Regions from separate parts of the Marinobacter subterrani genome, predicted to be linked through region 1. Evidence: predicted binding sites of a transcription regulator. Region 1 holds the regulator's gene; each other region holds the start of a gene.
What was found. The regulator sigma-54, encoded in region 1, starts transcription at its own class of promoters, with help from an activator protein. The targets are predictions, from matches to a motif close to ANTGGCATNNANNTTGCTNT.

Region 2: a site for sigma-54 is predicted at 6,915-6,934, ahead of msub_RS05630 (flagellar hook-length control protein FliK). Genes of this name have one in related genera too.
Region 3: a site for sigma-54 is predicted at 7,199-7,218, ahead of msub_RS03840 (PEP-CTERM sorting domain-containing protein). Genes of this name have one in related genera too.

The regions. Positions count from the first base shown of each region.
Region 1 is NZ_LFBU01000001.1:1,942,790-1,953,107, forward strand. Features, by position in the region: gene mlaD (outer membrane lipid asymmetry maintenance protein MlaD) at 59-508, opposite strand; gene mlaE (lipid asymmetry maintenance ABC transporter permease subunit MlaE) at 543-1,325, opposite strand; gene msub_RS09160 (ATP-binding cassette domain-containing protein) at 1,322-2,134, opposite strand; gene msub_RS09165 (KpsF/GutQ family sugar-phosphate isomerase) at 2,450-3,304, shown strand; gene msub_RS09170 (KdsC family phosphatase) at 3,306-3,866, shown strand; gene lptC (LPS export ABC transporter periplasmic protein LptC) at 3,863-4,456, shown strand; gene lptA (lipopolysaccharide transport periplasmic protein LptA) at 4,440-4,994, shown strand; gene lptB (LPS export ABC transporter ATP-binding protein) at 4,972-5,697, shown strand; gene msub_RS09190 (RNA polymerase factor sigma-54) at 5,904-7,430, shown strand; gene hpf (ribosome hibernation promoting factor) at 7,532-7,840, shown strand; gene ptsN (PTS IIA-like nitrogen regulatory protein PtsN) at 7,927-8,397, shown strand; gene rapZ (RNase adapter RapZ) at 8,426-9,310, shown strand; gene msub_RS09210 (HPr family phosphocarrier protein) at 9,318-9,587, shown strand; gene yjgA (ribosome biogenesis factor YjgA) at 9,622-10,152, shown strand; gene msub_RS09220 (carbon-nitrogen hydrolase family protein) at 10,206-10,318, opposite strand, start outside.
Region 2 is NZ_LFBU01000001.1:1,219,484-1,229,801, reverse strand. Features, by position in the region: gene fliF (flagellar basal-body MS-ring/collar protein FliF) at 1-535, shown strand, start outside; gene fliG (flagellar motor switch protein FliG) at 528-1,571, shown strand; gene msub_RS05660 (flagellar assembly protein FliH) at 1,571-2,464, shown strand; gene fliI (flagellar protein export ATPase FliI) at 2,445-3,836, shown strand; gene fliJ (flagellar export protein FliJ) at 3,836-4,279, shown strand; gene msub_RS05645 (STAS domain-containing protein) at 4,402-4,707, shown strand; gene msub_RS05640 (PP2C family protein-serine/threonine phosphatase) at 4,732-6,495, shown strand; gene msub_RS05635 (Hpt domain-containing protein) at 6,525-6,872, shown strand; gene msub_RS05630 (flagellar hook-length control protein FliK) at 7,026-8,228, shown strand; gene msub_RS05625 (flagellar basal body-associated FliL family protein) at 8,392-8,901, shown strand; gene fliM (flagellar motor switch protein FliM) at 8,953-9,951, shown strand; gene fliN (flagellar motor switch protein FliN) at 9,944-10,318, shown strand, end outside.
Region 3 is NZ_LFBU01000001.1:824,744-835,061, reverse strand. Features, by position in the region: gene msub_RS03870 (glycosyltransferase family 4 protein) at 1-306, opposite strand, end outside; gene msub_RS03865 (glycosyltransferase family 4 protein) at 293-1,414, opposite strand; gene msub_RS03860 (glycosyltransferase family 4 protein) at 1,479-2,612, opposite strand; gene msub_RS03855 (polysaccharide deacetylase family protein) at 2,609-3,640, opposite strand; gene msub_RS03850 (glycosyltransferase family 2 protein) at 3,767-4,900, shown strand; gene msub_RS03845 (DegT/DnrJ/EryC1/StrS family aminotransferase) at 5,035-6,054, shown strand; gene msub_RS03840 (PEP-CTERM sorting domain-containing protein) at 6,380-7,072, opposite strand; gene msub_RS22520 (PEP-CTERM sorting domain-containing protein) at 7,322-7,444, shown strand; gene msub_RS03835 (golvesin C-terminal-like domain-containing protein) at 7,523-9,064, shown strand; gene xrtA (exosortase A) at 9,111-10,318, opposite strand, start outside.

The DNA.
Region 1 (10,318 bases):
GGGTGTTTCTGTGCAAACATCTGAGTCTCCTGTCTCATCGCTATCGACCGGTCCATGCTCACCGGCCGGAAGCAAAGTTGCTGATCAGTCGCTCAAGGTTCATGGCCGACTGGGTAGAGTAAAAGGTATCGCCCGCTTTCAGCGAATCCATCTCGGCACCAATGGATATATCAATGTACTGCTCCCCGAGCAGGCCGGATGTACGTATAACTGCGGAACTGTCCGACGGAATATTGTTAACGTCAGAGGAAATCGACATTTCAACCCGCGCCTGAAAGGTTTCTGTATTCAGCGTAATAGACTCGATGCTGCCAATGGTAACGCCCGCCATCGATATCCGGCCACGGGGCGTCAGGCCACCGGTATCGTTGAAGTTGGCATACAGGGTGTAAGTGCTCTCAGCGGACTTTGCCGACAGGCCGCTTACCTGAAGCGCCAGAAACAGCAGGGCCGCGCAGCCTGCAACCATGAACAGGCCAACAATGATTTCAGTCGTTCTTTGTGCCATTTCCGGCTCCGGTATTGTCTCGTTAATCGATAATTCAGAAATCGCCAAACATGACAGCGGTCAGTACAAAGTCCAGCCCGAGCACCGCCAGTGAGGAATAAACCACGGTTTTGGTGGTCGCCGAACTGATGCCCGCGGAAGTCGGTGCGCAGTCGTAGCCCTGGTAAACAGCAATCCAGGCACAGACAAAGCCGAATACGATGGTTTTGATCACGCCGTTGAGTACGTCGTCAACAAAGTCCACCGACGACTGCATGTTGCCCCAGAACGATCCCTCGAACACGCCCAACCAGTCCACGCCCACCAGCATACCGCCCCAGATGCCGATAACCGAGAAGATCACAGCGAGCACGGGCATGGCAATAAAGCCGGCCCACAACCGGGGCGCCACAACCCGGCGAAGCGGGTCCACCCCCATCATTTCCATGCTGGACAACTGCTCCGTGGCCTTCATCAGGCCGATCTCGGCCGTCAGCGCCGAGCCGGCGCGTCCGGCAAACAACAGCGCGGTAACCACGGGCCCAAGCTCACGGACCAGAGTCAGGGCTATCATCTGGCCGATGGCAGCTTCAGAACCGTAATCACTGAGAATGGTAAAGCCCTGCAACCCCAGCACCATGCCGATGAACAGGCCGGAGACCACAATAATCGGTAGCGACAGAACGCCGACCGAGTACAACTGCTTCATCAGCAAAGGAAACCCCGTGGCCGGCCTGGGAACGCCTGCGAGTACGCCAGACAGGAAGCGGCCGGATCGACCGAAAGATGAGAGTATGTCCAGGCCCAGGCGACCGAACGCGGCAATTCTGTCAATCAAGCGACACCTCCGGAAAGCCCGAAATCCTGCGCAGCACCGTCCGCAGGATAATGAAAAGGCACCGGACCATCTGGCTGCCCCTGCAGGAACTGCTGGACCTGCTCGGACGGATGCTCCCGAAGCTCCTCCGGCTTGCCTTCACCTATGATTTTGCCATCGGCGATGATACAGGCGTAATGGCAGATGCTGAGGGACTCCGGCACATCGTGGGACACCAGAACACTGGTCAGCCCCATGGAACTGTTCAGATCCCGGATCAGCTTGACCAGAACCCCCATGGCGATGGGGTCCTGGCCGGCAAAAGGCTCATCGTACATGATCAGCTCCGGATCCAGCGCAATGCTTCGCGCCAGGGCCACACGCCGCGTCATGCCACCGGACAGTTCCGACGGCATCAGGTGCCGGGCGCCTCTTAGCCCCACGGCTTCCAGCTTCATTAATACGATGTCCCGGATCATGTCTTCCGGCAGACCGGTGTGCACTCGCAGCGGGAAGGCGACGTTCTCGAATACGCTCAGGTCGGTAAACAGCGCGCCACTCTGGAACAGCATTCCCATTCTTTCACGGAACGCATACAACGCCTTCCGCTTGAGCTTCGGGACCTCATGGCCGTCCACCATGATGCTGCCGGAATCCGGCCGGATCTGACCGCCGATCAGACGAAGCAGTGTCGTTTTACCTGTGCCGCTAGGGCCCATGATGGCGGTAATCTTGCCACGGGGAATGTCCAGGCTGACTCCGTCGAAAATACGGCGCCCCGAGCGGGAGAACACAACGTCCCTGAGCGATATATAAACCGATGAATCCATAGTCCTTCCCTTTCAAAGAGCGGCTACATTATGCCAAGGAGCGCCCAAGCTCAATCCAAACAGCCCAAAATCTGCTGACAACCATGATCAGTCTGACTGAACTTTCGGTAACCGGGCATCGTTGCCGGATGAAAATGATATACTCGTTCAGCCATCTTCCAATTTCCAGACAGTTAGGCCCAAAGCCCGATGACCGAACAGACTCCGATTGATTTCAGAACCCCTGCCATTCGCGCCATCCGTATCGAGCGCGACGCCATCGATGCGCTCGAGAGCCGGATAGGCGACCACTTCAGCCGGGCCTGCGAACTCATCATGAACTGCAAAGGTCGCGTGGTGGTTACCGGCATGGGGAAGTCCGGCCATATCGGCAACAAGATTGCAGCGACCCTGGCCAGCACCGGTACGCCTTCGTTCTTCGTTCATCCGGGCGAAGCCAGCCATGGCGACATGGGCATGATCACCTCCCAGGATGTGGTCATCGCGATTTCCAACAGCGGAAACACCAGTGAGGTGGTTACCATTCTGCCCCTCATCAAGCGCATGGGTGCACCGCTGATCAGCATGACCGGCAATGCCAATTCCACTCTGGCCCGGGAGGCCCTGGCCAATCTGGATGTCAGCGTCCAGGTGGAAGCCTGCCCGCTGGGCCTGGCACCAACCTCCTCCACCACCGCGACACTGGTCATGGGCGACGCCCTGGCGGTTGCCCTGCTTGAGGCCCGCGGCTTCAGTGCCGAGGACTTTGCCTTTTCCCACCCGGGTGGAAGCCTGGGTCGTCGCCTGCTGCTCAGAGTCTCCGACATCATGCACACGGGTGACCGTATTCCCGTTGTCGACCCGAACACCACGCTCAGCAGCGCCCTGCTGGAAATTTCCCGCAAGGGCCTCGGCATGACCACGGTCGTCGACGATCAGGGCACGCTTGTCGGAATATTTACGGACGGCGATCTGCGCCGGACCCTGGACCGCGCCGTGGACATTCACAACACGCCGATCCATGAGATTATGACCCGCCACGGCAGGACCATCCAGGCCGACCATCTGGCGGCAGAGGCGCTAAACGTAATGGACGAGCTGAAGATAAACGCTTTGCCGGTCACCGATGACACCGGGGCCCTGGTGGGCGCCATCAATATGCACGACCTGTTGCGGGCCGGGGTTATCTGACATGCAGAATCAATGGCCCGAGTCCGTCCTGGCAAAGGCGGCGAATATCCGGCTGATCGCCCTGGATGTCGACGGCATCATGAGTGATGGCAAGCTCTATTTCAGTGCCAGCGGAGATGAACTCAAGGCCTTCAACATTCTAGATGGCCTGGGCCTGAAACAGTTAATGGCAGCCGGAATCACGGTCGCTGTTATTACCGGGCGCAAATCTCCCCTCACGGAAAAGCGCATGGCAGACCTGGGCGTCCCGCACCTGATGCAGGGCCGGGAAGACAAGAAAGAAGCCTTGCTGGAACTGGTTCGGTCCATGGACATCAGCCCGGAGGCAATCGCCTACATGGGCGACGATCTGCCAGACCTGCCGGCCCTGAACTTCGCCGGCCTGGGCATAACCGTACCCAACGGCTACTGGCTGGTTCGCCAACATGCGGATTACTGCACCCGCACCCCTGGAGGAAGTGGTGCCGTCAGAGAGGCCTGTGACCTGCTGCTCAGTGCCCAGGGCAAGCTGGACGCGGCGCTCGCGCCCTACCTTCGGCAGGACCAGGAGCCTGGTGCATGAGCTGGCTTCCCGACCGGCCCTGGCTGCGCACCCTGGCACTGGCTGGCACCCTTGCCGCCGTAATGTTTTTGATGTGGCAAAGTGATGAACCTCCGGTGACTAACCAGAAGGCCGCCGAGTTGCGAGGTGATGCCGAACCGGACGGATTTGTCGTCAATGGCGAGTACACCTCCTTTGATGAGACCGGCAATCTCAAGATCAGTTTTACCAGCCCGCGGATCGAGCAATTCGAGGAAGGTAATCTGGCCACCATGGTTTCCCCGAAGGCCAAACTGTTCGGCAACGAAGGCAATGCCAACGCCGAGCCCTGGATTATCGAAGCCGAGAATGGCAGTCTCCTGCAAAATGAGAACTTGCTCTACCTGACCGGCAATGTCCGGATCCTCCGAAGTGTTGGCGGCCGGGACACCACCCTGACAACATCAACACTGACCCTGGATAACGACCGCAGTATGGCTTACACAGATGCTCCCGTAGTTATCCGCGACGTTACCGGAATTACCCACGCCGTCGGCATGAAAGCGTGGATCGACGAGCGGGTACTGGAACTGAACTCCAAGGTGGAAGGACGCTATGAAACCGGAAACTAACCGATACCGGGGCCTGATCGCTGCCCTGCTAACCCTCGCCATGACCGGGCCGGCAGCAGCGTTCGACCTTAACTCCGATCTTCCCATCAAGGTCACTGCAGACAACGCCCGCCTCGATGATGGCAAGGGCATCGCCACCTATACCGGCGACGTGGAACTGGTGCAGGGCAAGACCCAGCTGAATGCTCAGCGCGTGGTTCTGTACCGCGACGCAAAGGGCCTGAGCCGGATTGAGGCGTTCGGAAGCCCGGCCCATTACCGCCAGCCAACCCGCGAGGGTACGGGTGAAACCGACGCCAAGGCCCTGAACATCACCTGGTCCGCCTCCGACCAGCAACTGACCTTTGAACAGAAGGCGGTCATCGAACAGAATGGCAATGTGTTCCGGGGTGATGTCATCCATTATGATACCGCCCGCCGGGTCGTGACTGCCGAGGGCGGGGCCGCTGATGGCGAAGGTTCCGGCCGGGTAGAAATGGTGATTCAGCCGCGCAGCACTAACACACAAGGTTCCGATGGCAATTCTGAGAGCCAGTAATCTGGCAAAGAGTTACAAACAGAAAAAAGTGGTGCTCGACGTTTCCCTGGAAATCCGCAGCGGGGAAATCGTTGGCCTGCTCGGCCCCAATGGCGCCGGCAAGACCACCTGCTTTTACATGATAGTCGGGCTGGTGCCCGCCGACAGCGGGCGGATCACCATCGACAGCCGCGATATCACACCGTTGCCCATGCATGGCCGCGCACGCCAGGGAATCGGCTACCTGCCACAGGAGGCGTCGGTATTCCGAAAGCTTTCGGTGCGCGACAACATCATGGCCATTCTGGAAACTCGCAAGGGGCTGGCCAGGGCAGAACGGGAAAAAAAACTGGAAGAACTGCTCGAAGAGTTTCACATTACCCATATTCGCGACAGCATGGGCATGGCCCTGTCCGGCGGTGAACGCCGGCGCGTGGAAATTGCCCGGGCCCTGGCGATGGAGCCGGCTTTCATCCTGCTGGATGAACCGTTCGCCGGTGTCGACCCCATCTCCGTGAGTGACATCAAGCACATCATCCGCCACCTCCGGGACAAGGGGATCGGCGTGCTGATCACTGATCACAACGTGCGTGAGACCCTCGATATCTGCGAGAATGCCTACATCGTCTCCGGCGGCCACATCATCGCCTCCGGGAATGCCGACGCCATTCTGGCCAATCAGCAGGTGAAGAAGGTGTACCTGGGCGACGAGTTCCGGCTGTGAAGCCGGAGTCAGATGAAATTGGGGTCAGATGAAAAGTTCATCTGACCCCAATTTCATCTGACCCCGAGATTGTTTTGATGATCTGTAGCAAGTAAACTCGGCAAAGAACTTGCTAGGGTAAACGCAATCCACGGCAAGTAACGGGCATATAAAGATTTTTTCACCTCTTATGACACAAAGCGCTGATGAGTGACGGATCCTGAACCATGGTGATGAAAGCCTCCCTACAGTTAAAGCTGGGTCAGAGCCTGACCATGACGCCCCAGCTGCAACAGGCGATCCGGCTTCTCCAGCTCTCTACCCTCGACCTTCAGCAGGAAATCCAGCAGGCCCTGGAATCCAATCCGATGCTGGAAACCTCCGAGGACGATGACTCGGCCGAAGCCGACGCCGCGAATGACGAACGCGAAGCGAATGCCGCCGAGTCCGCCGCTGAAACAACGCCAGAGCCCCCATCTGACTGGGATAAGTCCGAAAACGGTCCTGACTGGTCCTCGGAGAACGAAATCCCGGACAATATCCCGGATGACCTTCCGGTCGACACCGCCTGGGAAGATATCTACCAGTCGGCCCCGGCTACCACGGCCCGCAACGACGACGAAAACGATCACGATTTCGAAACCCGGAATTCACCCACCGAAACCCTTCAGGACCATCTGGAATGGCAACTGAACCTGACCCCCATGAGCGAGCGGGACCAGGCCATTGCGCATGCGCTGATGGATGCGGTGGATGAGCGTGGTTATCTGACCAGCGATCTTGACGAGATCCACGCCGGGTTGCTGGATGAACATGACGAAGATCCCCTCGAACTGGATGAAGTTGAAGCCGTTCTCCATCGCCTGCAGCACTTCGACCCACCCGGGGTTTTCGCCCGCGACCTGCAGGAATGCCTGCTGATCCAGCTCAACCAGCTACCACCGGATACCCCCTGGCTGGCCCAGGCACGACTGGTGATCACCCACTACATCAATCTTCTCGGCAACCGTGATTACGCCCAGCTGCTGCGCCGCAGCCGCCTGAAGGAAGACCAGTTGCGGGAAGTCCTGGCCCTGATTACCGGCCTGAACCCGCGCCCGGGCGACGTGATTGACCGCGCCGAACCGGACTACGTTATCCCCGATGTGATCGTCCGCAAGCACAACGACCGCTGGCGGGTTGAGCTGAATCCGGAAATTGCCCCGCGCATCCGGGTAAATGCGAGCTATGCTTCACTAATAAGGCGTGCCGACAGCAGTGCCGACAACACCTACCTGCGGGATCAGCTGCAGGAGGCGAAATGGTTTATCAAGAGCCTGCAGAGCCGCAATGAGACTCTGCTGAAAGTGGCAACCCGTATTGTCGAGCACCAGCAGGGCTTCCTGGATTACGGCGAAGAAGCCATGAAGCCGCTGATTCTCTCCGACATTGCCCAGGCGGTGGAGATGCATGAATCGACGATTTCCCGGGTGACCACCCAGAAATTCATGCACACTCCCCGGGGAATTTTCGAGTTGAAGTATTTCTTCTCCAGCCACGTGAGCACTGACGAGGGCGGAGAATGTTCCTCTACGGCCATACGCGCGATGATCAAGAAACTGATTGCTGCCGAAACGCCCAAAAAGCCGTTGAGCGACAGTAAAATTGCAGCCATGCTAGGAGAACAGGGAATCAAGGTTGCGCGACGTACCGTTGCCAAGTATCGGGAGGCGATGCACATTCCGCCTTCCAATGAACGCAAACGGCTAGTCTGAACACCACGGGCGGGAAACGCGACACCGTATTCGCCGGCGCACAACGCGCCAGCACCCAGGCCGGCTCCCGGGAGCCGGCATGATGACAACAGGAGACGCCTATGCAACTCAATATTTCAGGCCATCACGTAGAACTGACTCCCGCACTCAAGGATTATGTCTCGGAAAAATTCCAGAAGCTCGAACGTCACTTTGACCACATCAGCAACAGCCAGGTAACCCTGGAAGTGGAAAAGGTGCGACAGATTGCGGAAGCCACGCTGCACGTGGTTGGTGGTGAAGTTCACGCAAAGGCAGAAAATGAGGATATGTACGCGGCCATTGATGCCCTGATCGACAAGCTCGACCGCCAGATTCTCAAGCACAAGGAAAAGAATGTAGACCGGATGCACGGAAACGGCTCGCGCTAACTGGCTGTTTTCATGCAAGTCATCCAATCGAGCTGCGACACGGCTGACGTGTCGCAGCCTTTTTTTAACGGAAATGCAGTCGACCTATGAGCGACACATCCCTGACCATAGACAACATTCTTTCGCCGGAGCTCACCCTTTGCCGGGTGCCCGCCTCCAGCAAGAAACGGGCCCTGGAGTTTATCGCCGAGCAGATAAACCACCAGGACAATACCCTCAGCGAGACCGAGATCTTCAACAACCTGATCTCACGGGAACGTCTGGGCAGCACCGGCATTGGCCAGGGCATCGCCATCCCCCACTGCCGCCTAGACGGGCTGGATCATGTGGTGGGTGTCTTGATGACACTGGAAGAGAGCGTCGAGTTCGATTCGATCGACAACCAGCCTGTGGACCTGATCTTCGCCCTGGTCGTTCCCAAAGAGGCCACCAGCGAGCACCTGGAGCTTCTCAGCCAACTGGCCGAAAAATTCAATGAACGCTCGTTCTGTGACCGTCTCCGGCAATGCGAGGACGCCCGCACCCTGTACGAACGCATGACCGCCTCGGGCGGATGACAGTCATTGCAGTGGAGGTAAGTTGGTCATGAAGCTGATTATCGTCAGTGGCAGGTCCGGATCCGGCAAGAGTACCGCGCTCCATGTGCTGGAGGACCTCGGCTTCTATTGCATAGACAATCTACCGATCGGCCTGCTGTTCCCCCTCACCCGGGAAGCCACAGGCCAGACCAGGCCGGGGAGACTCGGCAAGATGGCGGTGAGCATCGACGCTCGCAACCTGTCCGGAGAACTGGCCAACTTCGAGGAGATTTACCGTCGCCTCCAGGAGACCGGGGTTACAGTCGAAATCATCTTCCTGGATGCCGACGAACAGTCCCTGCTGCAGCGCTTCCATGCTACCCGGCGCAAGCACCCGCTCAGCGATGACAAAACCTCGCTGAGAGAGGCAATCACCAGTGAAAAGAAACTCCTTGAGCCTCTATCCAAGCTCTCCGACCTTTATGTGAACACAACCGGCATGTCCATGTACGAACTTCGTGACATGATCAAACAGCGGGTTGTCGGGCGCAAGGATCAGGAACTGGCCCTGCTGTTCCAGTCGTTCGGTTTCAAGCACGGCGTACCGCTGGATTCCGATTATGTCTTCGACGTTCGGTGTCTGCCAAACCCATACTGGGACACCAGCTTGCGGAAGTATGTCGGCACCGATCAGCCGGTCATCGAGTTCCTGGAGAAGGAACCGGCGAGCCGTAAGATGATCGATGATCTGAAAGCGTTCCTGGACACATGGCTGCCCTCTTTCGCTGACAGCAACCGAAGCTACATGACCATATCCATCGGGTGCACCGGCGGCCAGCATCGGTCCGTGTATGTCTGCGAGCAGCTGGGCGCTTACTACCGGCAACGTTACAGCAACGTGCAAGTGCGCCATACCGAACTGCCCCACCTGCAGACCCGCGAAGAGATCTGATCTGCCCATGATTCGTCGCCCGATCACCATCATCAACAAGCTGGGGCTGCATGCCCGTGCCACGGCCAAGCTGGTTGCGACCGCCTCGAAATTCGATAGCAGCGTCCGGATCAGCGGCAAGGGACGGGATGTGGATGCCAAAAACATCATGCAGGTGATGATGCTGGCAGCCAGCAAAGGCACGGATGTCGAGCTCATTGCCGACGGGCCGGATGAAGAACAGGCCGTCGAGGCTCTGGCGGAGCTGATCAACGATTATTTTGGTGAGGGCGAGTAAACGTGCCATCCGACAAACCGAATCAGGCAGCAATATGAAAGATCATCACGAAGATCACGACGCGCCGGAATATGACGGCCCCAGCAAATCCCAGCTCAAACGGGAAATGCACGCACTGCAGGACCTTGGTAAACGGATGCTCGATCTGAGTAACGATCAGTTGGAGACGCTGCCGGTCAGCGATACCCTCAGGGCGGCCATCGAAGAATCCAGGCGTATCCGCCAGAACGAGGCCAGGCGGCGGCACCTGCAGTACATCGGCAAGGTCATTCGCCAGGAAGACGACCCCGAAGCGCTGGAAAAAGCCATCGACGCCTTTGATGCCGGCAGCGAGGAACACACCCGCCGACACCACCTGGCCGAACGCTGGCGCGACCGGATGATCGCGGAAGGCGATTCCGTTGTGGGCGAATTCTTCAACTATTGCCCCGGCACAGACATGCAACACCTGCGCAACCTGGCCCGGAATGCCCGCAGGGATGTCGAAAAACAGAAAAATACCGGCCAGGCCAGGAAACTGTTCCGCTATCTTCGCGAATGCATCGACGACGCTGAAGCAGTGTGAAATCGGGGTCAGATGAAAAGTTCATCTGACCCCGATTTCATCTGACCCCAATTTCAGGCTTTCAGGCGCCGGTGGTCCCAGACCGGCATGCGGTTACGGAGGCTGGTTAGCTGCCCGGCGTCCAACTCGGCAACAACCACACCCGGACCTTCACCAAGTTCCGTCA
Region 2 (10,318 bases), 720 kb from region 1:
CGTGGACGACATGAGAGTGGTCGACCCCCAGACCGGCGAAGTGACATTCCAGCCCTGGCCCGAGCAGGAATTGCAGCGTCTGAGCATGCTGGTGCGGGATGCCGTGGGGTATTCGGCAGCCAGGGGCGACAGTGTTACGGTCATGAATACTGCATTCGCACCGGAAGAAGCCGTTGAATTCGTCGCTCCCAATTTCTGGCAACAGCCCTGGTTCTGGGACTTGATGAAGCAGGTGCTGGCGGGGCTCGTGATTCTGGTACTGGTGCTGGGCCTGTTGCGCCCGACGCTCAAAAGCCTCTCTGGTGGCGGACGCCGGGAGCGGAGCGGCGATTATGGGGACAGCGGCTATGACGGCCTGGACCAGATCGAGGGCGGAGATGAACTGCGCAAGGCCATGACGTCCCAGGATGATCTGCTTTTGCCGGGTGCCACAGACAGTTATGATAGGCAGCTGAATGCACTGAAAGGCCTGATTTCGGAAGACCCGGCAAGGGTTGCACAGGTGATGCGCCAGTGGGTGAACGTCGATGACTGAACAAGCCAATCCGCAAGGTGCCAGCGCACCGCAGAAGCCACAGCGGAAAATTCCGAGGGTGGAGCAGGCGGCCATTCTGCTGATGTCCCTGGGTGAGGCGGACGCCGCTGAGGTTCTGAAACACATGGGGCCGAAAGAGGTTCAGCGTGTGGGCGTTGCCATGGCGCAGATGAAAGATGTCAGCAAGGACGATGTCACCTTTGTGCTGAACCAGTTTGTCGATGCCGTGGGCGGCCAGACCGGCCTCGGCGTGGGCAATGACGACTACATCCGGGCAATGCTGACCCAGGCGCTGGGCGACGACAAGGCCGCCAGCCTGATTGACCGCATCCTGATCGGTGGCAACACCACCGGGCTCGACACCCTCAAATGGATGGAGCCCCGGGCCGTGGGTGACATCATCCGGTACGAGCACCCACAGATCCAGGCCATCGTTATCTCCTACCTGGATCCGGACCAGGCGGCAGAAATTCTTGCCACGCTGGATGACAAGGTCCGCCTGGACGTGATGATGCGGGTGGCGTCACTTGAAAGCATCCAGCCCCAGGCCCTGCAGGAACTGAACGACATTCTCGAGAAACAGTTCTCTGGCGGTGCGGCTTCCCAGACCAGCCGGATTGGCGGCGTCAAGCGAGCAGCAGACATCATGAACTTCATGGACCGGAGCATCGAAGGCAACCTGATGGATTCCATCAAGGATATGGATCCGGATCTTGCCAGCACCATCGAAGACCTGATGTTCGTGTTCGACAACCTCAAGGAGGTTGATGACCGGGGTATCCAGGCGCTGTTGCGCGAAGTGTCCTCGGAAGTCCTGGTGGTGGCGCTCAAGGGTGCCGACGAACAGGTGCAGGAAAAAATCTTCAAGAACATGTCAAAGCGTGCCGCAGAGCTGCTTCAGGATGACCTGGAGGCCAAGGGGCCGGTCAAGGTCAGTGAAGTGGAGTCGGCACAGAAAGATATTATTACCATCGCACGCCGCATGGCCGAGGCCGGTGAAATCTCCCTCGGTGGCGCTGGCGAAGAAATGATGTGATGAAAGATTCCACCCGCGACCTCAACCGGATTCCCAAGGAACAGCTGACAGCCTATGAGCGCTGGGAGCTGCCGTTGCTCGACGAGCGCGGCAACGAGGTGGCCCGGGTAGAAGAGCGGGACGTCAAACCCCTGACGGCCGCGGACATAGACGAGATTCGCCAGGCGGCGCGGGAAGATGGCTACAACGAGGGCCGCGAGCAGGGTTACCAGTCCGGGCTCGCGGAAGGTCGTCAGCAGGGCCATCAGGAAGGCCTGGAGACCGGGCTGGCGGAAGGCCGTGAGCAGGGCAAGACCCGGGGCTACGAAGACACCCGAAAGGAAATGGACACCCGGGTTGACCGTCTGGAGCATCTGATGGGCGAGCTGCTGCTGCCCATTCGTCGCCACGAAGACGAATTGGAAACCGCTCTGGTCAACCTGACGACCGTTCTGGCCCGGGCCGTGGTCTACCGGGAGCTGAGCATCGATTCGTCCCAGATCCGGCAGGTGGTTCGCCGGGCCCTGGAGGCGCTTCCTTCCACCGCCGAAAACATCCGCATTCATATTCACCCGGACGACTGCGAAACCGTCCGGGACGTGGCTGCACGCCTCGAAACCTCCGCTTCGGTCATTGAAGACGACACCATTCTGCCCGGTGGCTGCAGGGTGGAAACCCGCCACAGCCTGGTTGATTTCACCGTTGAGAAGCGCTTTCAGCGGGCGGTTCAGGGCATGTTGGACCAACAGATGAGCGAGAGTGAAGCTGGGGAAACCGAAGAGCTGGATTCACTGATGGACGATCTGACCGGTTTCCATCGTGATGTACTTGATTCGCAGGAACCGGAGCGGGCCGAAGACGCCCCGACGCCGGCACGAAACCAGGATGACGGCGATGACCTCGAGCCTCGCTGACCGCCTGAACCGCTTCCGGGGCTATATTGGCAACGAGCCAGAGCCTGAGCTATCCGGCCGGTTGACCCGTATGGTCGGCCTGACCCTCGAATGCGTTGGTTGCCCCATGGTAGTGGGCGACCGGTGTGTGATCGCGGGCCAGGGCACCGGTAATGTCGAAGCCGAAGTGGTGGGTTTCGAGGATGACCGGGTCTACCTGATGCCCCTAACCGCCATTGAGGGGCTCAAACCCGGGGCACGGGTGTTGCCGCTTGCGGCCGCCAGCCGGGTGCCGGTGGGCCCTCAACTGCTGGGCCGGGTGGTCGATGGCAGCGGTGAACCCCTGGACGGCAAGGGCCCCCTGCAGGCGGAAGCCCGGGTGCCCCTGACCGGCGATATCATCAACCCCCTGAACCGGGCGCCGGTGCGCCAGTCCATGGATGTCGGCATTCGCGCGATCAATGCGCTGATGACCGTTGGCCAGGGTCAGCGGCTGGGCCTGTTCGCCGGCAGTGGCGTGGGCAAGAGCATGCTGCTGGGCATGATGACGCGATTCACCGATGCCGATATTACCGTGGTTGGCCTGATCGGCGAGCGGGGCCGGGAGGTCAAGGAGTTCATCGAGGACATCCTGGGCGAGGAAGGACTGTCACGCTCTGTGGTGGTGGCCTCACCGGCGGATGACTCCCCGCTGATGCGCCTGCGCGCGGCCATGCTGACCACCCGGATTGCCGAATATTACCGGGATCAGGGCAAGCGCGTGCTTCTGCTGATGGATTCCCTGACCCGTTATGCCCAGGCCCAGCGCGAGATTGCCCTGGCCGTCGGTGAGCCGCCTGCGACCAAGGGTTATCCGCCATCGGTGTTTGCCAAACTGCCGCAGCTGGTCGAGCGCACGGGCAATGGCCGCCCGGGTGGCGGTTCAATTACCGCATTCTATACCGTGCTCACCGAAGGCGACGATCAGCAGGATCCTATTGCCGATGCCGCCCGGGCGATTCTCGATGGGCATATTGTGTTGTCCCGCCGGCTGGCCGAGGAGGGGCATTACCCGGCCATTGATGTGGAAGCTTCCATCAGCCGGGTGATGCCGCAGGTTACCGAAACCGAACATTTCTCCCGGGCGCAGCGATTCAAGCAGGTGTATTCCCGCTATCAGCAGGCCCGGGATCTGATATCCGTGGGTGCGTATGTGAAAGGTTCCGACCCGGAAACCGACTTTGCCATTACCCACATCAGTAATATGCGCCAGTTTCTGCAGCAGGGGCTGAACGAGAGCGCACCACTGAACGACAGTATTGAACAGCTGCTGGCGGTGGTGCCGGAGCGCCGGTCCCCGGAACGGCGCAAGTCTGCGGTACCCAATCCCGCCGGCGGCGGAGGTGACGGCTGATGCTGAAATCCCGGCGGCTGGCCGTGGTGCTCTCCCTGGAGGAGCGCAAGGAGCAGGAAGCCCTGAAGCGTATGGGCGATGCCCGCAAACTGGTTGACCAGCAGCGTGAACAGGTGGAAAACCTGAACCGCTATCAGCAGGAGTATCGCCAGCAGATCCGGGACAGCCAGCAAGGTGTGGTTCAGGTGTCCCGCCTGCAGGCCTGGCAGGCCTTCATCGCGCAACTGGATCAGGTGATCGGGCAGCAGCAGGCACAGCTGGACCAGGCGCAAAAGGTGTTCGAGCTGCGCAGGCAGGAATGGCAGCAAGCCTGGGAACGGCGTCGTGGTATGGAAAAATACATTGATACCTGCCGGCAGCAGGAACTCAGAGCGCAGGACCTGCGCGAGCAGAAGCTCTCGGATGAGGCCGCGGGCAGGGCCTTTAACCGCCGGCAGCGTTGAATCTTGCCCTGCATCAAACAAATGCGGATGCAATTTCAGGTCACTCAGCTATCCTTAACCCATGAAAAGCCGGCGTGCAGGGCCGGTGGAATTCTGCTCTTGACGCCTTTGGAGGTTTTGGAATGCCGATTCAGACGCGCCGCGATGATGACGGTCAGACACTTGTTATCAGGATTGAAGGGCGCTTTGACTTCAGCACCCATCAGGCATTCCGGGATGCCTACGAGCATGGTGATCCGGACATCCGCGGTTATATCATAGACCTCTCGGAGACCACCTACCTGGATAGTTCGGCCCTGGGCATGCTGTTATTGCTCCGGGATTACGCCGGTGGCGACAGCGGCCGTATTGTCATTGAAAACTGCAATAACGATGTACGTCGCATTCTCTCCATTTCCAATTTCGAGCAATTGTTCACTATTCGCTGATGACCGCGCACTGCCGGAGTTCTCATGGATGATTCCGTGGCAGAACACAGACCACTCAGAATTTTGATTGCTGATGACTCCGACAGTGACCGGCTGATTCTCAGAACGCTTGTGAAGCGGCTGGGCCACCAGGTTCTGGAAGCCTCCAATGGTCTCGATGCGGTGGCCCTGTTCCGGCGGGAAGCGCCCGATCTGGTTCTGCTGGATGCCCTTATGCCGGTTATGGATGGCATGGAAGCGGCCCGGCAGATCAAATCCCTGGCCGGGGAACGGCTGGTTCCGGTGATTTTCCTGACCTCCCTGTCCGAGGCCGGCGCGCTCGCCCGCTGCCTGGAGGCCGGCGGTGACGGCTTTCTGGGAAAACCCTACAACCGGATTATCATCGAAGCGAAGATCAACGCGTTCAACCGTATGCGGCTGATGCACCAGGCCCTGTCTGAACAGCGGGATCTGAGCCGGGAGCGGAACCGGCAATTGACGGAAGAGCAGGAAATCGCCAAGCGGGTCTTCGACAACGTTGCCCATTCCGGTTGCCTGGGGGCCAGCAACATCCGCTACCATGCATCGCCACAATCCATTTTCAATGGCGACGTGTTGTTTGCCTCGCCGAGACCGGCCGGCGGTGTGCTCATCTTCATGGGCGATTTTACCGGCCATGGGTTGCCGGCGGCGATCGGTGCCATGCCGGTGGCAGAAATCTTTTACGGCATGGCGAGCAAGGGTTTCAACGGCCAGGATGTACTGCGCGAGATCAACCAGAAGCTCAAGCGTATTCTACCCACCGACATGTTCTGTTGCGGCGCCATGATCGAGGCCGATTTCAAGCTCAACCAGGTTCAGGTCTGGAACGGCGGTTTGCCGGACGGCTGGCTGATTCGCGCCTCGGGTGAACGGCAGGCGCTGCCTTCCCAGCATCTGCCCCTGGGCATACTTCCGCCAGAACAGTTCAACGCTGAGTTCGATCGGCTTGGTGCCGGTTCCGGAGACCGGCTACTGCTGATGACCGACGGCTTCCTGGAATCGGCGGACAGTTCCGGCCAGGTTTTTGGCGAACAGGGCGTGAACCAGGCCCTGGCGCACCTGGATGCCAGTGATCACCCCTTTGACGCGATGATGTCCGCGGTTCACCGGTTTACCGGCGGCTTCACGGACGGCGACGATCTGACCCTCTGCTGCCTGGAAATGAGCGATCAGGCGGGCCTCTCGGCCGTGCCCGACCGGGCCATGCCGTCTGCGCTTGCCGGCCCGGCGGAGTGGCGCTGCAGCTATGAAATCCGGGAGCAGACTCTCGGGGAGTTCAGTCCGTTGCCGCTGTTGCTGCATATCTGCATGGAGGTTCCGGGGCTGCGGCGTAAAAGCGGTGAGATCTATACCCTGCTGGCAGAGCTTTACAATAATGCCCTGGAGCATGGCGTGCTGGAGTTGCCATCGGAATGGAAGCATTCGCCGGAAGGGTTTGAGCGTTACTATCAGGAGCGCAGGCGGCGCCTGGCCAACGTCGAGGGCCATTACATTCGCTTCACCCTTCATCATTCGCTGAAACCGGAAGGTGGCCGGCTGCGTGTTGTCTGCGAGGACAGCGGCCGGGGCTTTGATTTCCAGAACCATCCGGGCGCCACATCCAGCGTTCATCTCGGTCGAAGCAGGCGATATGCGGGTCGGGGGCTGTTATTGCTGAAGCGGCTCTCTGAATCGATCCGGTTTCATGAGCAGGGTAACCATGTTGAAATTGTTTATGATTGGCATTTTAGTGGCGCTTCAGCGAATCCGGGAAGCGAGGCAACCTAGAGGTTATCAACGGAACCAGGGGGTTGGTCATGAGTGATAAACCACACCTTGACGAGGAAGCACTGGCTGAGCTTCAGGACGTCATGGAAGATGAATTTGAAGTTCTGATACATACCTATCTTGAGGATTCGCGGGACAGAATCCGAAGCCTGCGGGAAGCGCTGGCGGCAAATGACAGCGATGCCTTCGCCAAGGCCGCCCACAGTTTCAAGGGTAGCTGCATCAATATCGGCGCTCCCCGCCTTGGTGAACTGAACCTGAAAGCTGAACTGGCGGGAAAGGCGTCCCGTCTGGAAGACGTCCCGGCATTGCTGGCGGCTATTGACGCGGAGTTCCGTGAGGTAGGTGAGCGGCTGGAGGGGCTTCTGGTTCGCTGACTGGCAGCGCTTTATAGCGCCGGATTGATCAGTCCGGGAGGTGGTGGCACCGCATTTGCTTTGCTTTGTGCAAGTGTGACTGTATTGCCCCTGAATTGGCCGGAGTCCGGCAAGCTGGGGGCGCCAACCTGAGAAAAGCGGCAAGAGGTTGCCATGGCCCAACTGGTTCTCCCCCAAACGCCTGCGCCCGGTATCCAGAAGGATGCAGGTCCGTCCAGATCCGGCAGCAGTCGGGATCCGGCCGAACGAACGAGCGATTTCGAGTCCGTCTCCCGGGCGGAGCAGAAACGCCTGGACCGCCAGAAAGCGGAACAGAAGGACAACGCCGACAACAACGCCAATGCCAGTGCCACCGATGAAGCTCGGCCGGCCAAGTCTGATTCCGGCGAGGGCAGGCCTGCCAGCGAGACGGAGGTGGCCGCCGAAAAAGCTGATGGCGAAGCCGTGCAGTCTTCCGATGCGGCAGAGCCAAAGGCTGCCGAGGCGGAAGTAATCGGGGAGGTGGCTGGCGAGGATGCCACGGCGCTGCCTCTCACCTTTGCTGAACTGCAGGCCTGGCTGAGCCCGAAAGCCGGTGGCTCGGGTGAGACCGGCCTGTTCGCCGCAGCGCCCATGGCCGGGTCTCCGGTGGCGGCGGGCATGTCCGGCCAGCAGGCTGCCCCGGGCGTGGCCCTGTTCAACGGCCTTCTGGGCCAGGGCGGCAAGCTGCCTGCAGGCGTCAAGACGGATGCCACGGTAACCGAAGCCGTCAAGGCTGCAGCACTTACCGACCTTGGCGGGAACGCGGATCCGGATACAGCACTGACCTCGGGCCGTTTTCAGTCGGCTCTTGATCTGGTCTCCCAGCAGGGAGCCAGTGGCACTAATGTCGCAGCAAAGCTGGCGGCCGAGACAGCAGGGCCTCTAAAAAGCTATGCCACCTCGATTGACGTGCCGGTTGGTCACGCCGAATGGGGTGACAAGCTCGTCGGTAAACTGAGCTGGCTGACGGCCCGGAATATGTCCGTTGCCGAAATCCATCTCACGCCGCCCGATATGGGGCCGATGGAAGTCAAGGTGCGGGTCCATAACGAGCAGGCGAATATCACGGTTCACGCTGCCAATCCGGTGGTGCGCGACCAGCTTGAGCTGCATTCCCACCGGCTGCGCGACATGCTCGGGGAACAGGGGCTTTCTCTGGCCGGGTTCGATGTGTCTGATTCGCCGAGGCAGCAGACCGGCGACCAGGGCGCCGGCGATGGTGGTGGCTCGGGTGGCCGGGCATCGTCACTGGCAGACGCGGATGCCGGTGATGATCAACCGAACTCCGGTCACCTTGATCTCAGCTGGAAGGGCGAAGTAGACATCTTCGCCTGATTGTTCCTGCCCGGCCCTCCAATCTCTTTTGCCCATCCTTCCTGGCAACGCTAAACTGCTGTTCTGAACGGGAAGGTTGGGCCTTCTGGCCCGTCCTTTGCATCCAATCCTGAAAGTCACGGAAAAACGCTCCCTCTGACGGATTTCTGGCAAAGCGATTACTATGGCTGAAAACAACGCGTCTGAAACGGCTCCCGCCAAAAAAGGCAAACTGAAGCTGATCATCATGCTGGTGGTGGTCATTATTATGGCGATTGTGCTGTCGGTGGTGGGAACCATGTGGTTTCTAGGGGGCGGCTTGCCCTTCATGAGTGAAGACCATGGCGAGGCCGGCGAGACAACAGAGGAAGCCTTTGTACCCAGCACCTACCTGCTGATTGACAAGGCCCTGGTTACCACGGTGCAGGCCCAGGGGCGCCAGCGCTATGCCCAGGTCTACCTGGCTCTGGAGGCGACGGATCCCCAGGCTCTGGCGGCGGCACAGCTGCATCTGCCGCTGATTCGCAGCCAGCTGATCATGCTTCTGGGCAAAAGCGAGTTCAATGATCTGCAGACGCCCGAGGGGCGCAGAGGCCTGGCCGAGCGAATGCTTACAACGGTAAACCAGGTGCTGGAACAGGAAGGTGAACCCGCCGTCAAACGGGTGTTATTCAGAAATTTTGTCGTGCAATAGGGCACGGGCGCAGCCTATCAGGGGCAGGACTACGAAGGGGCAGGACTACGTATGCAGGACTTGTTGTCACAGGATGAAATCGATGCCCTCCTCCACGGGGTGGACGATGGCGACATTGATACCTATGAAGAGACCGATGAAACCGGCATAAAGTCCTACGACCTCTCCAGTCAGGATCGCATTGTCCGTGGTCGCATGCCGACTCTGGAAATGATCAATGAACGGTTTGCCCGTTATACCCGAATCAGTCTTTTCAACCTGATGCGCCGCAATGCCGATGTGTCCACCGGCGGCGTCAAGATCATGAAATTCGGTGAATACATCCACACGTTGTATGTGCCTACCAGCCTCAACCTGTGCAAGGTACGCCCGTTGCGCGGCACCTCCCTGTTCGTGCTGGACGCCAAGCTGGTGTTCAAGCTGGTGGACAATTTCTTCGGCGGGGAAGGGCGGCATGCCAAGATCGAAGGCCGGGAATTCACGCCGACCGAGACCCGCATCGTGCAGATGGTTCTGAACCAGGTTTTCACCGATATGAAAGAGGCCTGGCACGCCGTACTCAAGGTCGATTTCGAATACCTCAGCTCGGAAGTCAATCCGGCGATGGCCAATATCGTCAGCCCCAGCGAAGTGGTGGTGGTCAGCACCTTCCATATCGAGCTGGACGGCGGCGGCGGTGAGCTCCACTTTGCCCTGCCGTACTCCATGATTGAGCCTATCAGGGACGTGCTGGACGCCGGGGTTCAGAGCGATATTGATGACGTTGATGAGCGCTGGGTGAACGCACTTCAGGAAGACATCAAGGAAGTCAACGTACCGATCAACACCACGGTGTGTCGTCGCCGCATCTCCTTGCGGGATATTGCCAAACTGAAAGCCGGAGACATCATCCCCGTGGAAATGCCGGAGCACCTGACCGTGACCGCCAATGGCATTCCCATCTACAAAGCCACGATGGGGACCCGCGATGGAAAACTGGCGCTGAGAATTCACGAACGGGCAACGCTGCCCAAAGTAAAGAAACAACTGAAGGTGGGACGCAATGGCTGACGACGACAAGAAAAGCGGGCAGGAGCTCAGCGAAGATGAAAAGCTGGCTGCCGAGTGGGAAGCAGCCATGGAGGAGTCCGGTGATGAAGGTGGCCGTGAAGACGAGTGGGCTGCCGCCATGGCCGAGGCTGGCGCAGACGCAGACGCAGACGATGGCGTTCAGACCGCCCCCATGGAGGAATTTGACACCGGAACCGAGCCCGCCCGGGGCGCCGGCCCGGCACCGGATATCGACGTTATTCTCGATATCCCGGTCACCATTTCCATGGAGGTGGGCAACACCCAGATTCCCATACGCAACCTTCTGCAGCTGAACCAGGGCTCGGTGATCGAGCTGGACCGGCTGGCGGGGGAGCCACTGGATGTC
Region 3 (10,318 bases), 1.1 Mb from region 1:
TGCGAGATACTGCCATGAGAAATAAGGTTGGTCGGTGAGATACAGGCATTTGATATGATTTTTTCTGATAAATTGACATATTTTTTGAGTGCTGGCTCCGTCTCGTGCTGTTAGATCGAGTTCTACGGTATTTATCGAGCTTTTCGCGATAGCCGATGGCACTGATCTGATCTTCGGGTAGGCGAGATAAGTTGTTTGAAACGCGGAACGCTCTGAAAAAATTAGCCAGAAGAACTCCATCAACCACCAGGCGTAGCCCGTGTCCGAAGAATAGTTGGATGCCAAGAGGAGATTACCTTGCTTCATCCAGGGCCTCCTCGAAGACGTTCAGGGTTTTCTCAACAACTCGATCCCAGCCCATTTCCTCTGTAATCAGGCGGTATGCATTTTCCTGGAGTTGTTTTTTCAGTAATGGGTTGCGCTTGATCTTCTGGATATTGGTCAATATCGCTTCAGGAGTGTTTTCCGTTAAAAGGCAGACGTTCTTTCCCGTGAATAGATCTTTCATCTGGCCAAGATTTGAAGTGATCGTAGCGGCGCCACAGCCAAAATACTCAAAGAGCTTCATTGGAGAGTTATGAAGCCCCCATGGAGACCATGGATAGTCGGGATAAAGGGCAATGCAGACATCCGCCGAGCCAATCTTGCTGAGAATCTGATCGTGAGGAAGGCCCACATGAATGGTTGTATTGGCGCGTTGAACAATAGCTTCCGGATGGGACGAAACACAGAAAACAAACTCGACTTCCGGCTCCTGCTCGAGGGCCTTGGCGGTCACTTCATTCAGGTAGTGAAGCCCCTGCCAGGGGTACATGGCCGAACCACTGTACAACACGGTAAAGCGTTTTTCTTTGCCAGCTTCCTCATTCGACGCGGGTCGAGGGAGAGGGTTGCCGCCATTGGGGTTCACCACGGTTGAGCGAGCTGCCAGTCGAATCTTTGAGTATTGTGCCAACGCTCTGGTGACGCAAATATGAGCGGAAACCTTTTTTGAGAGTGCCTTTCTGGTGCTTTCTTCAAGGTAGATGCGTGGGTATTGGCGTAATGCGTGCACGAAGCGCTTCAGCTGTTTGAGGGGTGACTCTTTGCGAAGATCAAGTTTTCCGCCCAGCCAGGAATAGGCCAGAGCCTCATTGGCGGGAGCGTTTACCTCCCAAACCACGGGGCACCTGGCCTGTTTTATGACTTCTTCAAACAATGTGTTTCTCACCGGGCGGGCGTCGATTCGCACGTAAAGAACATCAGCGCCTTCCAGAAACCCATCCAGATGGTCATGGGGGAAATTTTGGGCACCGGGAGCTGTCGGGTCATTCAGGACCCTGACTTCATGGGCCTTTGCTATAAAACCGGAAACCAGTTCATAGGCGTGACGGTGGTTGCCGCCTCGAGGCGGATAGACCTGAAGCTCGTACATGTATGCAATGATCATATTGAGCGGCTTTTAATATCTGGATGATTAGGTACTTTAAGTTTTGCAATTAGCTGTTAACTAGTTGTTTGTACAGAGATTCGTATTTTTCTGAATTTTTCCGACTGTCGAAATTATTTGTCAGGTGCTTTGAACCACGCTCCGTCAGTTGGTCGACCTCATAAGGAGGCATACCCATTAGCTTCAAAACAGCATCCGCATAGCCTTCGGGCGTGTGGTGGTCAACCAGCAGTCCGCAATGTCCTCCATCAAGAACTTCCGGAATGCCGCCAGCATTGTGCCCTATGGCAGGAACCCGCAATGCCAGAGCCTCCAAAAGAGTCATGGGAAGTCCCTCATGATCAGAAGGCATCAGAAGGGCATCAAACGCCAGCAATTCTTTGTGAACGCTGTTGCTGAAGCCGGTAAATTTAACGTGTTCGCCAATTCCAAGAGATGTTGCTTGGTGCCGAAGTTCGTCAAGAAGCGGGCCACTCCCTACAACGACGCCTTTAACGGGCTTGTGGTATCGTTCTCTTAAAATGGCGACGGCTTCTAAAAACAGATCTACACGCTTTACCGGAACTAATCGACCCACCAGACCCAGCACAAATTCGTCCTGCTTGTTACCAGAGTTACGATCCAAGCTTCCTGAATTCGAAGTGTCGGTATCAATGAAGTTGAGAATTACGGTCGTTTTCCCGGGAAATGTCTTAGAAAGCTGTTTATAAAGTTGGCTTGATACCGCCACCAGGGCATCTTGGCCAAGGCGCGCAGCGATGGCGTCTATCAGTGTGATAACTGCTTTTTTGAGAGATCGCCTTTGAGACTGCGTTTCCGGACTGCCATGTACAGTTCGCAAAGATTTCGGGACTCCTGAGAGGTGTTGGGCGATCGTTCCCAGGATGTTTTCTTTGAATCCGTGTGTATGAACCACCTGGGTCCGGTGCTGGATCAGGTGTTTTCTGATGGCATTAACCTGTGAGAGGGGCCCCAATTTTTTCTCGTCAGCGAGTTCGACGGATATGCCGAGATCTGAGAGCTTCTGGTATAAATCTCCGGGATTAAAAACGATGACAGAAAGGGTCACTGTTTTGCTCTCTGCCAGCCTCTGGATCAGCTGAAAGACCTGTGCTTCTGCACCTGCCCACAAATCTCCGGATACAATATGGGTTACCACTGGCTTGGTGATGTCCGCAGTCATAGAAGACCGCGCCCGATGGTTGCCAGCAGGGCCCGGCTGCTATGACTGTTCCCGTCATGAAGATTGAATCTGTGTAGATCATAAGGGTCACAGCCGGCGCGGTTCCAGCCCGTTTTGGTGGTGCAGGCGGCTTCGTAATGCTCGGAGACCAATGCCTCTCCCTCGCCTGTGATGTCTCCGTTGGGATAACAGAAAACGGGTACGGAAGCCTTGCTGAGAGCTTTCATGTCGTCACTGCAGCCTGCTATTTCTTCTTTCAGCATTTGTTTGTTATTTAGCCGGTTAAGCCGGTAGTGGTGTCTGGTATGGGCCCCATATCGAACCAGTCCGGCGGTCGACATTTCGTCAAGCTCGGAGGAGCTTAGAATTGCCCTTGAGGTTTTTGCCGGTGCGAGATCGGGGTAGGCTTGATACACCGTTTCAAGGTTCGCAAGGATCGTCTTGTCGTCCATTGACTTGAGTCGAGAAATTACTTCATCGCCTTCCATCAGCGAGAGAGGCCCACATTCGCAATCAGTTACTGATGCCGGAAGGTGCGGGCGGAGCCAATCAAAAGTTTTGTCACTGATGGAAAGGGTATGGGTGGTCAGTAATTCAAGGACTTGTTCGGGCCAGAACGTTTTATCGGTATCGATCATCTGAGTGACCAGAAAAATAGTGGCCGGGGTATTCTGTATCTTTAGCGTTGAGTAAGCGTGCTGGTAGTTATCTCTCCAGCCGTCATCAAACGTAAAGGCGATAGCTAGCCTGGGGAGCGTGTGGTTCTGTTTACTCAGTTTTACCCATTCGTCCAAATGTATGGATTCAGCCCCGAGCTTTTTGGCGAGTCGAATATGCTTTTGCAGCGTCTCGGGGCTAGTGATCATGCCAGGCTGTTCTGCTGCTCTTTCGGAGGAGTCGGCGGGCAGCACTCTGTGATAGGTGAAAACCAAGAGTGTTGGCTTGGTGGATAAGCGGATTCGCAGCCAGCCGAATCCTGCAAGCACGGCAAGTGCGCCTGATTTAAGAACAGATCGGATCAATGCCACGCCTCGGGCCTCCGTCGGCTTCACCAATGGTTTTGGCGTACTCGTCCATGTATATTCGTTGCCATAGGGATTCTGCCAGTAGTGTGCAGAGATGTCATCCACGAGGATTCACAGGGATTGGGAGAAATGCTGGTAATTCTGTTCTGGTTTGGAGTTGTTGGTGTACTGTTCAGCTATTTTCTCTATCCACTCATACTAGGCTTCATACCGCGGCGCTCTGGAATTGGCAGGGATATCGCTCAGGCAAATGCACTTCAACGGGTCTCTCTTATTGTTACGGCCCACAATGAAGCGCACCGCATTCAGGAAAAGATTGAAAACTGCCTGGCCCTGGATTATCCCGAGCTGGAGATCATTGTCGCTTCCGATGCCTCTACTGATGATACAGACCAGATCGTACTGGCCTACCAGGTGCGCGGTGTAAAGCTTGCTCGTTCAGAGGAGCGAAAAGGCAAGGAGCACGCCCAGTTGCAGGCCATCAAACGGGCTACGGGCGATATTCTGATATTTTCGGATGTGGCTACCTCCATACCTGAAGATGCATTGGGCAGGATGGTGCGGTATTTCGATGATCCTACCGTTGGGGCTGTATCCAGTGAGGATCGGTTCGTTAGCCGTGATGGCAGCATTGTGGGTGAGGGTGCCTATGTCCGATATGAGATGTGGCTCAGGGGGCTGGAATCCGATAGGGCTGGTCTGGTGGGGCTCAGCGGATCATTTTTTGCGGCCAGGCGCTCAGTATGTGATGAATGGGACATCTATTCCCCCAGCGATTTCAATACTGCGCTCAACTGTGCCCGCCACGGCCTGGTGGCGGTAACCGCACCCGATGTGTTGGGCCTCTATCAGGATGTAGCTGATGCCTCCAAAGAGTATCAACGGAAGATCCGGACCATTATCCGGGGGCTCACAGCCCTTAGCCGTCACCTGGAGGTTCTCAACCCGATCCGGTTTGGCTGGTTTTCCTTTCAGGTGTTTGGCCACAAGCTGATGCGCTGGGCGGTTCCCTGGTTTCAGGTTTTGCTGTTTATCATCTCGGTACTGTTAACCGGTCATGGTGTTATCTACAAGGTCGCCTTACTGGTTCAGATCCTGTTCTATGGTGTCGTGATCGCCGGGCATCTGAAGCCAGGGCTCCGGGAACGTACGGTCTTCAAGATTCCCTACTTCTTCGTTCAGGTGAACCTGGCGATCGCTCGAGCAACCATCGACTTTTTAAAGGGTCGGCGAATGACAGTCTGGACGCCTTCTAAACGATGACGGGTATGCTGAGGCCCGTTGGAAGCCGTGTTCCGGTTCCTCATCCCGGCACCAACCTGCAGTTGCCGTGGGCTGAAAATTACCACACCTGGTGCATGGGCTCCGGCACCCAGGCTTTGTCTTCAGCTGTGTTGTTGGCAATCACTCGGTCCAGCCGGAGACCTTCAACGCCGGAGGTCATTCTGCCTGCCTATGGCTGCCCGGATTTGGTGGCTGCGGTTGTGGCGCAGGGAGCCAGGCCAGTGCTGGTCGACTTGCTGCCAGACTATCCGTTCATGGATCCTGAAAAACTGTCCAATTCCCTTTCTGCCGCGACCGTAGCGGTGATCGCCGCTGGCTTTCTGGGTGTGCCAGAGCAATTGTCTTCGCTGGCAGGTATTTGTCGGGACCATGGTGTCTGGCTAATTGAAGATTCCGCTCAGTGTTTTCCGCCGGATTGCGCCCGCGATCCAATCGCGGACTGTGCTGTGCTTAGTTTTGGTCGTGGCAAGCCGATTAACCTGATGGGTGGAGGGGCACTCCTGGTTCGCCGTGACCATGGCCCCGCCACGTCTGATTTACTCAGCGGCCTGCCTGAAATCCAGTTGGACGTTGACTGGAAATGGAAGGCCAGACGACAGCTGTTCAATTTTCTTCTGGGGCGATTCGGTTACGGTCTGCTCAGGCGGGTGCCGTTTTTGGGGCTTGGTAGTACGGTATACAAGCCTTTGGTCAGGCTGTGCCGTCTGAAGCTACCAGCTGGGCTCCTGGAGGCGGGTATCAGTGAGGCTAAGAACCGAGCGTCAATCTCACCAGAATACACCAGGAAACTTGGGTTTCTCCGGCAGCGCCGCTGGACGTTGTTTATGGAGCAAGATATAGCCCCACAGGCCGAGGGCCGTGTGACGCTGCGGTATGGGGTATTGGCCCCCAATCAGCACGTCAGGGATAGAGCGATTAATGCGCTTAACCAAAAGGGCATTGGGGCGAATGCTTTCTATGAGCGAGCATTGCCCGAAATTGAAGGTTTGAAGGGTATCGTGCCCGGCTCAGCTAGCGATTACCCAAATGCTGCCTCGTTTGCCAATCGACTGCTTACGTTGCCGAGCCATGAGGATGTCACGAGCCAGGATGTGTCCTTGATTGCTTCCGTGATATCGGAATGGGCGTCTTAGAAACAGTTTCCCCTACTTTCCTAAACAAGATCCTGTCAGTTTTTTTAACAGAATTGAAATCGCTTCCTCTCTAACTGCTTAATTTTGGCGCTTGGCGCAATACTTGCCAACGACTGAGCAGACTACTATGGCAAAGAGATGGATCGATGGGTCGTAAGCTTCTGGTCATCACATCTTGCCAGGCATAGCTGGCTTCCAGTTATGGGACAATAGCTCGTCAGCGCTTCCCACCGATTGAGGCTGTAATCCAATGCTTCCGGATCCATCCGGTACTTTCTGGCGGTGACACGCCAGCATCCACTGATGCAGCGTATGAGCAAAGGGCTTAGGTTTGGCGATTTCGTAGGCCAGCTTCTAAATGAATTACCCTTCTCTTGAAGAATAAACCCATTAATCCTAGAGAGAAAAGAGCTAGTGCTGACGGTTCGGCCACCCCCACGGCAAAGGAAAGCTGATTAAACTCTCCTGGGCTTGGATAGCCACCACCACCTACAACGAGATACTTCATATTCGGGACGGCGATATTCCACGAATAAAACTGTCCGGGTTCAAGGCCATAAGTTATCGTTCGTTGCCAGGCTATCTCATCGCCAACTTCATCGAAAGCGTGCCAAACTAGGGTACTCAGCTCGCTGAGAACAATATTTGTGAGCGTCATTGAAAAAGAAACCCATCGGGGAGAGTGCGTAAATGCCATTCCAAAACCTTGAGCACACTCATACCGTCCGACACACTGAACCCACTGGGATTGCATAGTCCCAAAAGTGAGGTCGCCGCTAAAGAAGGACCTCTTCGCCTTAATTGGATAAGAGCCGTACGAGCCATCTAAATATTGCAACGTGACAAATGGAGAAACATTAGACAGGTCAGCGCCCTCTGCATAATCACCAGGATCAACAGTGATTATGGATGCCTCGGTAATCGACGGAATCAAAAACGAAGATGCCGCCATTAGAATACTTGCCAGTATTCCTGCCCGCGCAAAGACCGCCCCAAGCTTTTTATATGCAATACCCATCACTTTGTCTCCTTACTTGTCAGGTCCTGACGCTCTCGAGTCGCTCTTCCATAGAGGCGATAAATTGACGAGCGTCTTTTGGGGCCATGGGCCAACAAATGGTGAAATCACTGCCAAGGCTTCAGGGAAGCAAATACTAAGCCAAAACTTTTAAATCAATCACTTCGCTAAGCTACAGAATTGAACGTGTAAAATCATTCGACAGGTTCGAGCCAAGGTGGTTTCGGTCAACCATCCTTTGCAGTCGGCGTGCCGGAACCATCAGCCCTGATACTTTCCTGCCTGGGCCTGATAGGGTTTTTCCTTATAAAAAGAAGGGAAAGCTGGGTAAGCAGGGTTCGCGATAAAGGCCTCGGGCATATCGCGAAATGAACTAGCGCCCGGCCTGTGGAAGCCCGAATATGTGCCATCATTCTCATAGTTGTTGTGCATAACAAGGATGGGACGACGATGAAACGGATAAACATGGTGGTATTGGCGGTTGCGTCGGGAAGTGTAGTAACCGGGTGCAGTAGCCTTAAACCAAAAGGGGATGTTGACCAGCTGCCGGCACCCTCGGCAGGCATTAGTGCTGAATACGTTATCGATAATTCAAACCCTGGCTTTTACACCGACGGAGAGTGGAAGCAATCCTCGGTTACAAGTGGATACATCGGTGAAGGATATCTGGCTGCGGAGAGTGGCACAGGAGCAAAGACTGCGACCTGGAACCTCAATATTGTAAAACGTTTTGATGTGTTCGTCAGATGGACGTCGCACAGCAACCGCGGCACAAATGTAAAGTATGTCGTTCATCACCTGAACGAGCAGGATAATCTGACTACGACGACGGTTGAGGTTGATCAAACAGAGTTTGGCGGAGAGTGGTTCAAATTAGGCACTTTCCGGATGTCGTCGCTCACCAGCCGGGTAACTGTTTCCAATGACGCTAATGGTTATGTCATCGCTGATGCAGTGCTTTTCGAGGAGGCACCCGCAACGTCTTCTGCGGATGCGGATGCGGATAATGACAGCATGCCGGATGCCTGGGAGCTTAATCAGGGGCTGGATCCAACTAACGCCCTGGATGCCGGGCAGGATCCTGACGGCGACGGATTGACCAATCTGCAGGAATTTCTGGGGATGACGGCCCCATTTAACCTCGATACCGACAGCGACGGCATGCCTGACGGTTACGAAACCACAGCATCACTGGACCCGACCTCACCAGACAGTGACCTGGATGCAGACGGCGACGGTTATACCAACTACCAGGAGTATCTGGCAGGAACAGAGCCGACGAATGCCGCAAGTGTATTAGCGGCGAATACAGTCCTGCTCACCTGGGAGCCGCCGGTTACGCGAACTGACGGAAACGCTCTTTCCCCTGAAGAGATTGATTATTACGAGCTGAAATATGCAAGAACGGACGGTGGGAGTACCGCGGGAATAGTTTCGGATAACAGCTCACCCGAATTTGTGGTTTACGGGTCTGACTCGAGTACTTCGACCGCAACAAAAGGGTATATTGGCGAAAATTATGTAGCGATGCCCGCTGGGTCCGGTGAAAACGTCGCGAGCTGGTTAGTAAGTAACGTTACACCGGGAACGGAGCACCGTGTATCTGTTAACTGGACGTCTTACAGCAATCGCGCCACAAACGCGACCTATCGGGTCCAGTATGAGTCTGAGAGTGGTAGCATCGAGGAGAAGCAATTCACAGTAGATCAGACCTCAGGTGGTGGAATCTGGCAGAATCTGGGGTCCTTCATTCCCGGTGCCAGCCAGGTAACCGTTTCCTTATCTAACAACGCTGATGGCTACGTTATAGCGGATGCTATAAAACTGGAGCCAATCGCTGCCGCTGTGGGGCCGATCAGGATAGAGGCTGAGAACCAGTCCTATGTTGTTAGTGATCTTCCTCCCGGAACATGGCAGTTCCAGATACGAGCGGTGGACACAAACGGGGTTGCGAGTGATTATACCGATCCTCAAGTTACATTAATTGAATAACTCGGTTCTCATTTATCGACACTCGGTTTTATGCCGAGCTGAATACTTACTTCAGGCTCTGGAGAAAGCGCTCGAAGATGACCCGTTGATCGGCGCATTCAGCATCGTTTGAGCCTCCACAACGCCCCGCAAGTGCCCACAAGGCGCCACGGGCGTCTCCTCTGAGTTTATTGAGCGCCCCCTGGATCTTCGCCTCCGTTCTGGAGCTGGTAAGCTGGTCACCCACCTGATACCAGGACCACAGGATAACGTAGGAGCTCTCTCCGTTTTTCTGGATAACGGTCTCATTGATGGTATCCGGGCTCACACTCAGGTTGCTTTTCAGTGTTCGGGAGGCTTTGGATACAAGCTTCCACTGCTTGCGGTCGAAAAGCTGATTTCCGTAAAAGATCAGTTCCTTATTCTGGGCCTGGCGCCGATAGCCTGTCATTTGCATCTGCACCTGTTCCAGATCGTCGGATACATACACGCCGCCCAGGTTGATGTCTGGTTTTACGTAATCAGGCTGCCATATGCTCGCGTGCCGCAGGGGGCCGCTCCAATGGGAGTCGGGTTCGGGCAATTTCGGTGCCCATGAACTGGCCAGCGTCTCGGTTCGGGCATTGAGGGCTGCTGGCACGAGCAGGGGTAAGAGCAGGAGTAGCGAGGCGATGACTGGCCACTTCATGGAAGTATATGCCCCGCTCGCCGGCACGGCCTCCGGCTTGCCGTGGTTGGAGCTGTCGTCAATACCCGGGAGAGCCTGTTCCAGTTTGCCCGAGATAAAGAACAGGGGCACCAGTGTAACAACGATGAAGACTGCCCACCCGAAGAGCTCATGGTCCTCAATCAGCGAGGTTTCCATGTTGGTGTAGTGCCCCGCCGCAATAATTCCGAACACTCGTATCCAGTTGGCTACCATGGACAGCAGGCCCGCCGCGATAATTAAAAGTGCTATACGTATGTTCGAGCGGTAGTAAAGCAGTCCGTAGAAGGCGGCCAGAAAGAGCGCGACCATCATGTATCGCACACCGCTGCAGCCGTTCTCAACAAAAAAGGTTCCAACGTCCAGGGTAATGAAGAATTCATGGATGGTCGCCGGAATGTCAGCTGCCCGGAGCAGGATCGTGTTGAAAAAAACGGTAATGTGTTGGAGCAGGGGAGAGAGGTCGTCCCACACCGGAACGGCAAAAATGAGCAGCAGGAGCGGCCCGCCTGCACTGCTTAAAAATGCCTTTCCCCAGATGGACCAGCCCCAGAAAATAATGATCAGGG